3 regions of the Vibrio breoganii genome follow, and region 1 is predicted to be linked to each of the others. Evidence: predicted binding sites of a transcription regulator. Region 1 holds the regulator's gene; each other region holds the start of a gene.

Region 1 (4,369 bases):
GGACATGCCTGATTTGACCTCCACTCCCACCTCAAGGTGAGCAGATTCAATGCACTCTAGCGCGCCAGCAAGCAACTCACTGGTGTAAGCCAGACGCAGACAATAGTTATCCGATTGAGATTCGTAGGCTAGCGGTGCAAGTTGAGCTTTGTTCAGCAAAGATAACACTTGAGGCTCTAAGCGCTCAAAGTCATGCGCGTGGCTTAGGGTTAACTCAATAAGGTTAACGTCATCGAGCGAGGTAACAATTTTCGCACCGCGCCCAGAGGCGAGCACGCGCTCAATACGCGTTGAGCCAGATTCAGGTTGGTGGCTGCAGCGCAGTTCCATATCCATAGTGCTCTGTGCGACCGGCTGCAATGTGCGGCTGTGCAATACTGGCGCAGCTAAGCGTGCCAATTCGCTCGCTTCATCAAGACGAAGCAATGGCAGCAAGCAAGCATCACCGACAATGCGCGGATCGGCACTGTAAACACCCGCCACATCACTCCAAATAGTAACCTTAGAGACTTCGGCCAATGCACCGACAATCGTTGCCGAATAGTCAGAGCCATTGCGCCCAAGCAGAACGGTTTCGCCCTCTTGGTTCTGAGCCATAAAGCCAGTAACCACTAGTCGTCTATGTGGGTGCTGTGCGACCACTGATTTCGCTAACGGCCACGACAATCCTCGGTCAATCTCTGGCTGTGTACCAATTTCAGCGCGCAAGAAATCACGAGAATCAATAGCCACACTGTCCATATCTTTATCGCTAAGAAGAGCGGCCAGCAGGCGAGATGACCACACCTCACCATGACCAAGCGCTGCCGATTTCTGTGATTCGCTCATCGGTGCGTTTAAGGCGCTAAGGGCTGTAAATTCATTGTTCAGCACTTCTTGCATTGGCTCGGCTTTGTCTTCTGGGAGCAAATCTACAATCAATTGGTTCTGATACGCTCGCAGCTCAAGCAAGATCTCATGAGCAATTCGCCCATCTTTCTCTAATGCAGCCAACCAACGTAGCAAATTGTTTGTGGTTGAACCCGCGGCTGAAACGATAACCAGATCGCCCACATTAGAGTATTCCGCCAAGATATTGGCTACGCGACTAAAACACTCAGCATTGGCAAGGCTACTGCCACCAAATTTATGAAGCTGCTTTAGGTTTCCCATGCTTATTTCTCCACTAGGTCGAACGCTTGGATCAGGTCATCAATCAGATCATCAGCGTCTTCAAGACCCACAGACAAACGCAACAAGAAATGAGAAACGCCCGCCTCGGCTAGGGCTTCTTCACCCATAGCACGGTGCGTCATAGTCGCTGGGTGGCAAATTAAGCTTTCTACTCCACCTAGAGACTCTGCCAAAGAGAATAGCTTCAATCCACCCACAAAGGTTTTTAGCTCTTCCATGCTGCCATCAAATTCAAAGCTCAGCATACTGCCAAAGCCAGACTGTTGGCGCTTGGCAATCTCATGCCCAGGGTGCTCAGGAAGGCTTGGGTGGTAGATAGTCTTAACGTGCTTTTGCGATTGAAGGTAGCTTAGGATTTGCTGTGAGCCTTCTTCATGAACACGCATTCGGGCACCCAAGGTACGAATGCCACGCAGCGTCATGTAGCTATCAAATGGAGTGCCTGTCGCGCCGATGCAGTTTCCCCACCAGCCAAGTTCTTCAGCGTGCTCTTCGGTTTTGGTGATCACCACACCGCCAATAACGTCAGAGTGACCATTAATGTACTTGGTGGTTGAATGAATAACGAAGTCCGCGCCCAGCTCTAGAGGCTTTTGGAATATGGGAGTCAAAAAGGTGTTGTCGACGCCCACTAATGCACCAACTTCAGCCGCTTGCTGACATACTTTTGCGATGTCCACGACGCGAACCAGCGGGTTAGACGGCGTTTCGATAAGAATAAGCTTAGGTTTTTTTGCTATTGCTGCGGCAAGTGCTTGTTCATCAGATTGATCAACAAACTCTACCTTGAAGTCACCCTTTAACGAGCGTGTATTGAATAGACGGTAGGTGCCGCCGTAGCAGTCATGTGGCGCAACAATTAAATCATCAGGGCCTAAAAATGCTGAAACCCATAAATTAAGAGCCGACGTGCCACAGTTTGTCACCACCGCACCTTTACCCGATTCCAACTCAAACAGGGCCGTCTCTAGTAATCCTCGATTTGGATTTCCTGAGCGGGTATAGTCGTACTTTGGTACATCTCCGAATGAAGGAAAACCATAGTTGGTGGACAGATAAATTGGGGGAACAACAGCATGGTGTTGGGTATCAGATTCGATACCGGTACGAACGGCAATCGTCGATGACTTGTGTTTACTGCTCATTTTCTTGTCCTTTCCTTTGACAATGACTGGTGGAGTTTGATACCAATCAAATTAATCTAATTCTGTTCATAGATTACCCCGATAACCATCAGACATCAACACATCTAGACGTCTAAATGCCTTTACATATAGCAGTCAATATCGCTAGAATTGGGTATTAACTCTTATATTAGGTAATAAAAGGTTTCCAATGGCAGACTGGAATGGCGATTACATCAGCCCATATGCTGAGCACGGTAAAAAAAGTACTCAAGTTAAAAAGATCACTGTGTCTATTCCGCTTAAGGTTCTTAAGATTCTGACTGACGAGCGCACTCGTCGCCAGGTGAACAACCTGCGTCATGCAACCAATAGCGAACTGCTTTGTGAGGCATTCTTGCATGCCTACACAGGACAGCCTCTACCTACTGACGAAGACCTAAGAAAAGACCACCCCGATGAGATCCCTGCTGAAGCTCAGCAAATCATGTCTGATTTAGGTATTGAGCTAGAAGTATTTGATGACTAATTAGCTTGGTAATTTGATATACCAGTGAGTAAATAGCAAAAGGGGGTTAGAGTACGCGTACTCTAACCCCCTTTTTACATATTTGGGATTTATCCCTGCATGTAGCTTTCTGGTAGCTCAATGCGTGCCACACCAGATTCAACCGCAGCCTCAGCTACCGCTCTTGCCACACGAGGAAGCAAACGAGGGTCCATAGGTTTTGGAATGATGTAACCCGTACCAAATTCTAAAGACTCGACACCCGCCGCTTTCAATACTTCTGCAGGAACAGGCTCTTTCGCCAGCTGACGAATCGCTTCTACTGCCGCAAGCTTCATCTCAATATTGATTTCACTGGCACGAACGTCCAATGCACCACGGAAGATGAACGGGAAGCAGATAACATTGTTGACCTGATTTGGGTAATCAGAACGGCCTGTACCCATGATAAGGTCAGTACGTACTTTGTGCGCAAGCTCCGGCTTAATCTCTGGATCTGGGTTTGAACAAGCGAATACCACAGGCTTGTCGCCCATTAGTGCCAGTGCTTCTGGAGATAATAAGTTTGGCCCTGATACACCCAAGAACAGATCGGCTCCTTCAATCACATCTTCTAGCGTACGCTTGTCGGTATTGTTAGCAAACAGCTGTTTGTATTCATTCAAGTCGTCACGACGCGTGTGAATCACACCCTTGCGATCTAGCATGTAGATTTTTTCACGCTGAGCGCCACACTTAATCAGCAGCTCCATACAGGCAACAGCCGCTGCACCCGCACCTAGACAGACAATGGTAGAGTCGCACAGTTGCTTCCCTTGAAGCTCAATGGCATTCAACATACCCGCTGCGGTAACAATCGCAGTACCGTGCTGGTCATCATGGAAAACAGGCACGTCACAGCGTTCAATCAGGCGGCTTTCAATCTCAAAGCAATCTGGTGCTTTAATGTCTTCTAGGTTAATACCACCAAAGGTATCGGCAATTGCCGCTACCGTATCAACGAATTCATCGATAGTGCGGTGCTTTACTTCAATGTCGATTGAGTCTAGACCAGCAAAACGCTTGAACAGTAGCGCCTTACCTTCCATTACTGGTTTTGAAGCCATAGGACCTAGATTACCTAGCCCCAAAATCGCGGTGCCGTTTGAGATAACCGCAACCATGTTTCCTTTCGCAGTGTACTTGTAAACGTTATCCACGTTTTGAGCAATCTCACGCACTGGCTCAGCAACACCTGGGCTATAAGCCAAAGCAAGGTCATGCACAGAATCAGCAGGAGTAGTCAACTCAACAGCAATCTTTCCCGGTTTAGGGAACTCATGATAATCAAGAGCTTGCTGGCGAAAATCGTTTACAGGTTGGTCATCAGACATCGAAGGAAAATCCTTTAGGGTTTAAGGGAAATAATAGAAGTGTTAGTGTAAATAAAAATCAGTTAATGTGCTACATAGTAGCAACACTATGAATTGTAATCTTTGCTTTCAGCTGAGATCAAAAAAGGCCGCCTAAGCGACCTTTTTCTGTTTCTTTACAACTAAGATTACTTCTTAGAAGAAAGAGCACC
Region 2 (4,369 bases), 840 kb from region 1:
ATTGCTGACGCTTGATGATAGGCTGACTGTATTGCTCGCAATACTCAATAGCTTGCTTGTCGCCCTCTAACGCCTTAGCAAGCCAGTTCACCTCTGCTACCTTTTGCTTAGCAAACGCGAACCATGATTGAGTTTCTTCGGACAATCCCGTTTCTAGCTCTAGATCAACAGGGCTGTGCAGTAGTGAGCAAGAGGTAGCAACCCACAAGCGCTCACCTAACTTTTCTTTTGCTGCTGTTAGGCTTTGTAGTTTTTCTACAAGATTGGCGCGCCATACGTTTCGACCATTGATTGCCCCCGCCGATAGCACCCAGTTTTCAGGCAGAGCTTTCACTACCTCTGACAGTTGCTCAGGAGCGCTGGCCAAATCCACATGCAGGCCGTCAACGGCAAGCTCAGTAATCGTCGGCAGGGCGTCTACCACTGAATCAAAATAGGTGGTCAGAAGCACTTTAACGTCACTTCTTATTACTTGGTATGCCAACTTAAAGCTACTCAGCCATTTTGCATCCAGCTCTAGAGATAGGATTGGCTCGTCTATTTGAACCCATTCAACATTCAGTTTTTCTAGCTTGGCGAAGATCCCCTGATAGGCAGCGAGCAGTCTTGGCAGAAGCGTAAGGCGATCGAACCCCTCTTCTACCTCCTTGCCGAGGTAAAGGTAGCTAAGCGGTCCCAATAAAACGGGTTTAACCTTATGACCCTGCTTTTGCGCCTCATTGATTTCATCAAACAGCTGAGTCCAGCTTAGCTCAAACTTATCGTCAGCTGAGAACTCAGGAACAATATAGTGATAGTTAGTGTTGAACCATTTGGTCATGTCTGACGCCGCTTCCCCAGAGCAGCCACAACTTGCTTGAGATTGACCTCGGCCAATGCGAAATAGGGTATCAAGATCTGGAAAGCCATTTTTATGACGCTTTGGCACATGCCCTAGCAACAGGCTGGTACCCAATACATGGTCGTACCATGCAAAATCACCCGCAGTAGCAAATGACAGTTGGTTGTCTTGCTGAAGGGCCCAGTTGTTTTTGCGAATATCCGAGGCGACGTCTTGCAGTGCTTTAACGTCGGATTCTCCATTCCAGTATTGTTCTAGTGCAAATTTAAGCTCGCGTTTTTCGCCAACTCGTGGATAACCAAGAATGTGTGTCGTTGTCATGATGCCGTTCCTTGTAAGATGTCTGGACGTCTAAAATATCTCTTAGGTGACGACAGGAAACAACATCGAATGATTCATATGGATTATGAAGGAATTTCAGTATAGGAATCGTGCAATTTGACGTAACGTGGAATGAAAAAACGCAGAGCGATAGCCTGCTCTGCGTTTTCAATAGTTTCGATTAAACAATCAATTACAGTAGATCGGTAACATCCACCCAGCGATCGTTCTTACGAATCAAGTCGATGATCAGCTGATATCTGCAGCCGTCTTCAAACGTCTGGTAAGGCTCCACTTCAATGCCACTCACATCCTTTACCAACTGCGTAGCAAGATGGGTCCAGCTGCGCTGTGTTTCGCACTCTATCGCCGGAAGCTGCTCGGTGATTTCGCTAGGCAGCGCAACCTCTTGCCACTGTCCTTCTTTCCACAAATACAGAGGTCCATCGCCATAGTGCCCTTTGATATAAATAGAGCCCTGACTGCCATGGAACACGATATGGTCTTCGTTAAAGCGTGGAGTTAATCCGCCATGCTTAAACAATACCGATACAGGATTAGCCGCTGGAATACGGCTCTCTATTTGGGCCATGACTGTGTAAGACCACTCTACATCGCAAGCGCGCCATTCAAGGTTCGGATCATTGATGTCTTTAGGGATAAAGTTTCGACGCTCAGTAAAGTTATGCACGCCCTCAACCACTGGCGCTTTTGGCATATCGTTACGCACCTCACCGCTGATGGAAAGGAGCTTTTCACCCACCACTGAGGTTACAATCGACAGCAAGTGCGTAAAGTTGTTGTTCAAGCGACCGCCACCCGCCTCAGTGCGGTGCGACCAACCAAATGGGATATTTCTATCTAGATTGAAGTGAGAAATACACTCAACTTCAGTGGGCTCACCAATCGCCCCTGCGGCCACCAGTTGCTTCGCATGCATGATCTCAGGCATGTAGCGAAAGCTTGATGCAAATGCCGTCTTAACGCCTTTTTCTTTAGCCAGACGATAGATTTCTAGCGCTGTTTCGCCACTTTCAGTGAGCGGTTTGTCGCAGAAAATATGACAACCAAACGAAATCGCTTCTTTGATCGCCTCTACGTGCGCTCCACCTGGCGTCGCAATAGACACAATATCCGGCTTGCACATCTCTAATGCCAATGCCCAGTTGGTTCCTGAATATGGAATATCAAGATCCTTGGCTACCTGAGTCACAACATGCTCGGTGCGCCCAACAATACCGACAACCTCCGCGCCCGCATCTCTAAATGCCTTGGCATGCCCTTGGCCCGCAAACCCTGTACCGAACACTAATACTTTCTGATTCATTTCTTCTCCAAAATTTCTGTTTAGTTAACGCTAGCTTGTATGAGACTTACCAGTGCCAAAGCGTGCCATCTTCTAGTCGGCTTACTGGCAGGTATGAGCGCTTATATTCGTATTTCGCGGCTTCTTCTTCATCAAATTCCACGCCCAGTCCTGGCGCATCGCTGACTAAGATCATGCCGTTATCTAGCTTCATCTCGTGCTTAAAGATGGACTGACACGCCTCGTTGCCAAAGCCAACAAATTCTTGAATACCAAAGTTATGAGTAGAGATATTGAGGTGCATGTGCGCGGCAAAACAGATTGGCGATAGATCTGGCGCGCCATGGGGAGCGGTTCTTACGTTGTACACAGCGGCAAAATCTGAGATCTTCTTCATCCCGGTAATCCCACCCGCATGCGTTGCTGCCGTGCGGATGTAGTCAATCCATTGGTTTTGAATCAGGTCTTTACAGTCCCAAATGGTGTTGTAGGTTTCACCCAAGGCAAGAGGCGTTGTGGTGTGATGACGAATCAACTTATAGTTTTCTTGGTTTTCAGCAATGGATGCGTCTTCTAAAAACAACAGGTTGTACGGTTCTAGCATCTTGCCCAGTTTTGCCGATTCAATGGGCGTTAAGCGGCTGTGTGTATCATGCAGAAATTCAGCTTGATCACCAAAGCGCTCCTTGGCTTTTTCAAATAGCTCAGGTACCAATTTAAAGTACTTACTAGTAGACCAATCCTGCTCTGGCGGTAATGGGCGGTTGCCTTGCAATTCAAAGTAATCTTTCTTGTCGCCAAGAACCCCATAAGTTTCCGACAATCCAGGGATAGCCGACTGCAGACGTACAGCCTTGAAGCCCTGCTCTATACATTCCTCAGCCTTGTCCAAGGTATCTTCGATGGTCTCACCATTGGCATGAGCGTACAGCCTTACGCCGTTACGGCATTTGCCACCGAGCAATTGATAGACAGGCAAGCCTGCGACTTTGCCCTTAATGTCCCAAAGCGCCATATCAATAGCAGCAATTGCAGCCATCGTAATTGGACCACGTCGCCAGTACACCCCCATGTAGAGGTATTGCCAAATATCTTCAATCATGTGCGGGTCGCGACCGATTAGGCATGGCTTCACATGCTCTTCTAGGTAAGCGGCAACAGCCATCTCGCGACCATTGACCGTTGCATCACCTAGGCCAAACACCCCCTCATCGGTAACCACCTTAACGGTGACGAAGTTTCTTCCTGGGTTGGTGACAAATACTTTTACATCTTGGATTATCATCTTAATCTCTCATTCAATTTTAATTTGATTTTGATTTGGTTTTAAATTTAAGTAAATCGGTTTACTAAAACGGTTTGGTAAACCGATTTACTTGCTATCATCTAGATCTCCGAATAGAATGTCAACTCTCTAGTTTGATGTGGTTAACAGTTTAAAAGCGAATATGAAGAAAGTAAGAATTGTCGATGTAGCGACACAGGCCGGTGTGTCTAAGAGTACGGTCTCCCAGTATCTTAATGGTCGCTTTGGTCATATGTCGCCACAAACTAAGCTAAAGATTGAATCGGCGATCAAAGAGCTTAATTACGTCCCAAACCCTATCGCACGCAGCCTCAAGGTAGAGAAAACCAAAACCATTGGCGTAGTGGTGCGTGATATCGCAGGCTTCAACACCAGTCGCGTTATGCGCGGTATCGACGATTACTGCAAAAAACACAATTACAATGTGATGATCTATAACAGTGACTTTGATGTAGAGGCCGAGAAGCGCGCACTGTTATCACTGCAGCAGATGTGCGTCGATGGCATCATCATCACCTCATCGGGGCAAAACTCTGAGCTCATCAATCAGTTTATTACCGGTGGCATGCCTATAGTGCAATTCCAACTGGAGTAT
Region 3 (4,369 bases), 640 kb from region 1:
GGTTAAAATCTATCGAAACAAGCGGCGCTTCAGTATAGTCAACTATCGACTGTAATGTACACTGAGACGCCTGCAGGATGGTTTGATTTACGTCATTAACTTTCACGTTTGTATCTAAAGTTACACTGAGATCCATCGCCGTGACATTTACTGTGGGCACACGCACAGATATCGCCTCAAACTTGTTTTCAAATTTCGGAAATATTCTTTCTATGCCTTTGTGGAGCTTGGTATCCACAGGAATAATCGACTGACTGGCACTGCGTGTTCGTCTCAGATCCGGATGATAAGCATCAATCACCTGCTGATCGTTCATCGACGAGTGAATAGTAGTAATAGTGCCTCTTTGAATACCATAGGCATCATCTAACACCTTGATAATTGGCACAATACAGTTTGTGGTACATGAACCATTAGACACCACTTTATGCTCAGGCTTCAGGGTCTCGTGGTTGATGCCGTAGATAATGGTGTTATCAAGGTCCTGAGAACCAGGATGAGAAAATAGAACCTTATCCGCCCCAGCTAAGATATGCTGCTGACCATCCGCTTGAGTACCATAAACACCGGTGCAATCCAGCACGATATCCACATCAAGATCACACCAAGGAAGTAAATCCAGCTCAGCAAGATGCAAGATACGAATCTCATCCTTACTACCATCGAGGTGATGGATATTCAGATACTCTTGAGTATGGCTAACCTTGTGGTGAAAGCGTCCGTGACTGGTGTCGTATTGAAGAAGATGTGCCATAGCATCCGGCTGCGCCAGTTCATTAACTGCCACCACCTTTATTAAGTCTTGCTTACCGCTCTCATAAACCGCCCGCAAAACATTGCGCCCGATACGACCAAATCCATTTATTGCGACTCTTAGCATACCTACACTCCCACCAAGGCCTACTATTATAGTAATGGTGCGAGAGTTTATCAGATCACAACATTATTCCGAACATAAAAAAACCAGCAGTAAACTGCTGGTTTTTGTCTTTCAAGAAAGTCCTAAGCTATTAAGCTAGAAGCTCTTTCGCTGTGTTCACTACGTTTTCAGTAGTAAAGCCGAACATCTTGAATAGTTCGCCTGCTGGAGCAGATTCACCGAAGGTAGTCATGCCGATGATCTTGCCACCGAAGCCTACGTACTTGTACCAGAAGTCAGCGATGCCTGCTTCTACCGCGATGCGCTTAGTCACTGATGATGGTAGTACTGACTCGCGGTACGCTTCATCTTGCTTGTCGAACGCGTCAGTAGAAGGCATTGATACTACACGTACCGCTTTGCCTGCTGCTGTTAGTTCAGCTTGCGCTGCAACTGCTAGTTCTACTTCAGAACCTGTTGCAATGATGATGAGCTCTGGAGTGCCAGCACAATCTTTAAGGATGTAAGCACCCTTAGCGATGTCAGCCACTTGAGAAGCGTCACGCTCTTGCTGTGCTAGGTTTTGACGAGAGAAGATTAGCGCCGTAGGCGCGTCTTTACGCTCGATAGCCAGTTTCCATGCTACTGCAGACTCAACTTGGTCACATGGACGCCATGTGCTCATGTTTGGAGTCAGACGTAGAGATGCCATTTGCTCAACCGGTTGGTGAGTTGGGCCGTCTTCACCCAGACCGATAGAGTCATGAGTGTAAACTTGGATGTTCTGAATTTTCATCAGAGCAGCCATACGCATGGCGTTACGCGCGTACTCCATGAACATTAGGAAGGTTGCGCCGTACGGTACGAAACCGCCGTGCAAAGCCATACCGTTCATGATAGCCGTCATGCCGAACTCACGTACACCGTAGTGGATGTAGTTGCCTGAGAAGTCATTTGCTTCAAGAGACTTAGAGCCAGACCACATGGTTAGGTTTGATGGCGCAAGGTCAGCAGACCCACCCATGAACTCAGGAAGCATTTGACCAAACGCTTCTAGTGCATTTTGTGATGCTTTACGTGATGCAATGTTGGCAGGGTTTGCTTGAAGATCAGCAATGATTTGGTTTGCTTTCTCTTCCCACTGTGCTGGAAGTTCACCGTTAACGCGACGTTTAAGCTCAGCTGCTTCAGCAGGGTATGCCGCAGCGTAAGCTTCAAATTTCGCATTCCAAGCCGCTTCTTTTGCAGCGCCAGACTCTTTAGCGTCCCACTCTGCATAGATGTCAGCAGGAACTTCAAATGGACCGTGCTCCCAACCAAGGGCGGCTTTAGTCGCAACGATTTCGTCTTGACCCAGTGGTGCGCCGTGACAGTCGTGCGTGCCCGCTTTGTTTGGAGAACCAAAGCCAATCACTGTCTTAGTACAGATAAGTGTTGGACGAGGGTCTGCTTTTGCCGCAAGGATAGCCGCGTTGATTGCTTGTGCATCATGGCCATCTACTGCTGGAATGACATGCCAGCCGTACGCTTCGAAACGCTTAGGCGTATCATCAGAGAACCAGCCTTCAACTTCACCATCGATAGAGATGCCGTTGTCATCCCAGAAAGCAACTAGCTTGCCAAGACCTAGAGTACCCGCAAGAGAACACGCCTCGTGTGAGATACCTTCCATCAGACAGCCGTCACCCATGAATGCATAGGTGTAGTGGTCAACGATGTCGTGACCTTCTTTGTTGAACTGTGCTGCAAGTGCTTTTTCAGCCATTGCCATACCAACCGCGTTGGTGATGCCTTGACCTAGAGGACCTGTCGTGGTCTCGATACCAGGTGCGTAACCATATTCTGGGTGGCCTGGAGTTTTAGAGTGCAACTGACGGAAGTTCTTAAGGTCATCGATAGATAACTCGTAACCCGTCAAATGAAGCAGAGAGTAGATCAGCATTGATCCGTGACCATTTGACAGAATAAAACGGTCGCGGTCAGCCCACTCTGGGTTTTGTGGGTTATGGTTCAAATGACCACGCCAAAGTACTTCAGCGATGTCAGCCATACCCATAGGTGCACCTGGGTGACCAGAGTTAGCTTGTTGAACACCATCCATGCTAAGAGCACGGATTGCATTGGCTAGATCTTTACGAGAAGACATGTCTGCTCCTGAATGCATAAGCAATTTATTAAAAATAAGTCCTGATCCCAACGGAGGGTGTTGGGCGCCGTTATTGTCGCAAAGCGCCTCTATTACTGCAAACCCTTTCCCGAGCAAAATTCAAACTATGAGAGATTAATTTGTTTAACATCTCACTATTTTAACTAAAAACTTGTGTGACCCAGCGCAAACGTTTGGCTCACTTAAATCGTAAAAAAGCTTGTATTTCACACATTCAAAATTAGAATAGACGTCTAGAAGTAGAAACACCTACTAAACAGCACGATTCAAAAGACGCCAAGATGCGTCTTTTCTTAACTAAGAAATAAGGGAGCCCATCATGGCTAAGCACCTGTTTACTTCTGAGTCAGTATCAGAAGGCCATCCAGATAAAATCGCAGACCAAATCTCTGATGCGGTTCTAGATGCAATTCTTGAGCAAGACCCAAAAGCTCGCGTTGCTTGTGAAACCTACGTGAAGACAGGCATGGTAATGGTGGGTGGTGAAGTCACTACCTCTGCTTGGGTTGATATCGAAGAACTAACTCGTCAAACCGTTCGTGACATCGGTTACGTACACTCAGACATGGGCTTTGATGCGGACTCTTGTGCGGTACTAAACACCATTGGTAAGCAGTCTCCAGACATCAACCAAGGTGTTGATAAAGCAGACCCTAAAGATCAAGGCGCAGGCGACCAAGGTATCATGTTTGGTTACGCGACTAACGAAACGCCTATCCTAATGCCAGCTCCAATTACTTACTCTCACCTTCTTGTTAAGAAGCAAGCTGAAGTACGTAAGAGTGGCAAGCTAGACTTCCTTCGTCCAGATGCTAAATCTCAGGTAACCTTCCAGTACGACCAAGGTAAGATTGTTGGTATCGATGCTGTTGTTCTTTCAACTCAACACTGTGATTCAGTAACAACACCTGACCTACGTGAAGCAGTGATGGAAGAAATCATCAAGCCAGTACTTCCTTCTGAGTGGATCAACAAAGACACTAACTTCTTCATCAACCCAACAGGCCGTTTCGTAATCGGTGGCCCAATGGGTGACTGTGGTCTAACGGGTCGTAAGATCATCGTTGATACCTACGGCGGCGCAGCTCGTCACGGTGGCGGTGCATTCTCTGGTAAAGATCCATCAAAAGTTGACCGCTCTGCAGCATACGCCGCTCGTTACGTTGCGAAAAACATCGTTGCTGCTGGCATGGCTGACCGTTGTGAGATTCAACTGTCTTACGCTATCGGTGTTGCTGATCCAACGTCTATCATGGTTGAAACCTTTGGTACTGAGAAAGTAGCTCACGAGATCATCATTGAAGCGGTTCGTCAAAACTTTGACCTACGCCCATACGGTCTAC

The links. Region 1 encodes MetJ, which represses methionine synthesis genes. Its sites were predicted from a motif close to TTAGACNTNTANANGTCTAA; they were not measured.
Region 2: metE (5-methyltetrahydropteroyltriglutamate--homocysteine S-methyltransferase) is a predicted target of MetJ. The motif match lies at 1,177-1,196, and genes of this name have one in related genera.
Region 3: metK (methionine adenosyltransferase) is a predicted target of MetJ. The motif match lies at 3,252-3,271, and genes of this name have one in related genera.

What each region holds. Positions count from the first base shown of each region.
Region 1 covers NZ_AP024864.1:2,656,391-2,660,759, forward strand. The annotation lists gene OCU35_RS12340 (bifunctional aspartate kinase/homoserine dehydrogenase II) at 1-1,152, opposite strand, end outside; gene OCU35_RS12345 (O-succinylhomoserine (thiol)-lyase) at 1,155-2,318, opposite strand; gene metJ (met regulon transcriptional regulator MetJ) at 2,509-2,826, shown strand; gene OCU35_RS12355 (malic enzyme-like NAD(P)-binding protein) at 2,916-4,178, opposite strand; gene rpmE (50S ribosomal protein L31) at 4,346-4,369, opposite strand, start outside.
Region 2 covers NZ_AP024864.1:1,812,741-1,817,109, forward strand. The annotation lists gene metE (5-methyltetrahydropteroyltriglutamate--homocysteine S-methyltransferase) at 1-1,165, opposite strand, end outside; gene OCU35_RS08490 (Gfo/Idh/MocA family protein) at 1,356-2,489, opposite strand; gene manD (D-mannonate dehydratase ManD) at 2,536-3,753, opposite strand; gene OCU35_RS08500 (LacI family DNA-binding transcriptional regulator) at 3,917-4,369, shown strand, end outside.
Region 3 covers NZ_AP024864.1:446,127-450,495, reverse strand. The annotation lists gene epd (erythrose-4-phosphate dehydrogenase) at 1-880, opposite strand, end outside; gene tkt (transketolase) at 1,011-3,005, opposite strand; gene metK (methionine adenosyltransferase) at 3,346-4,369, shown strand, end outside.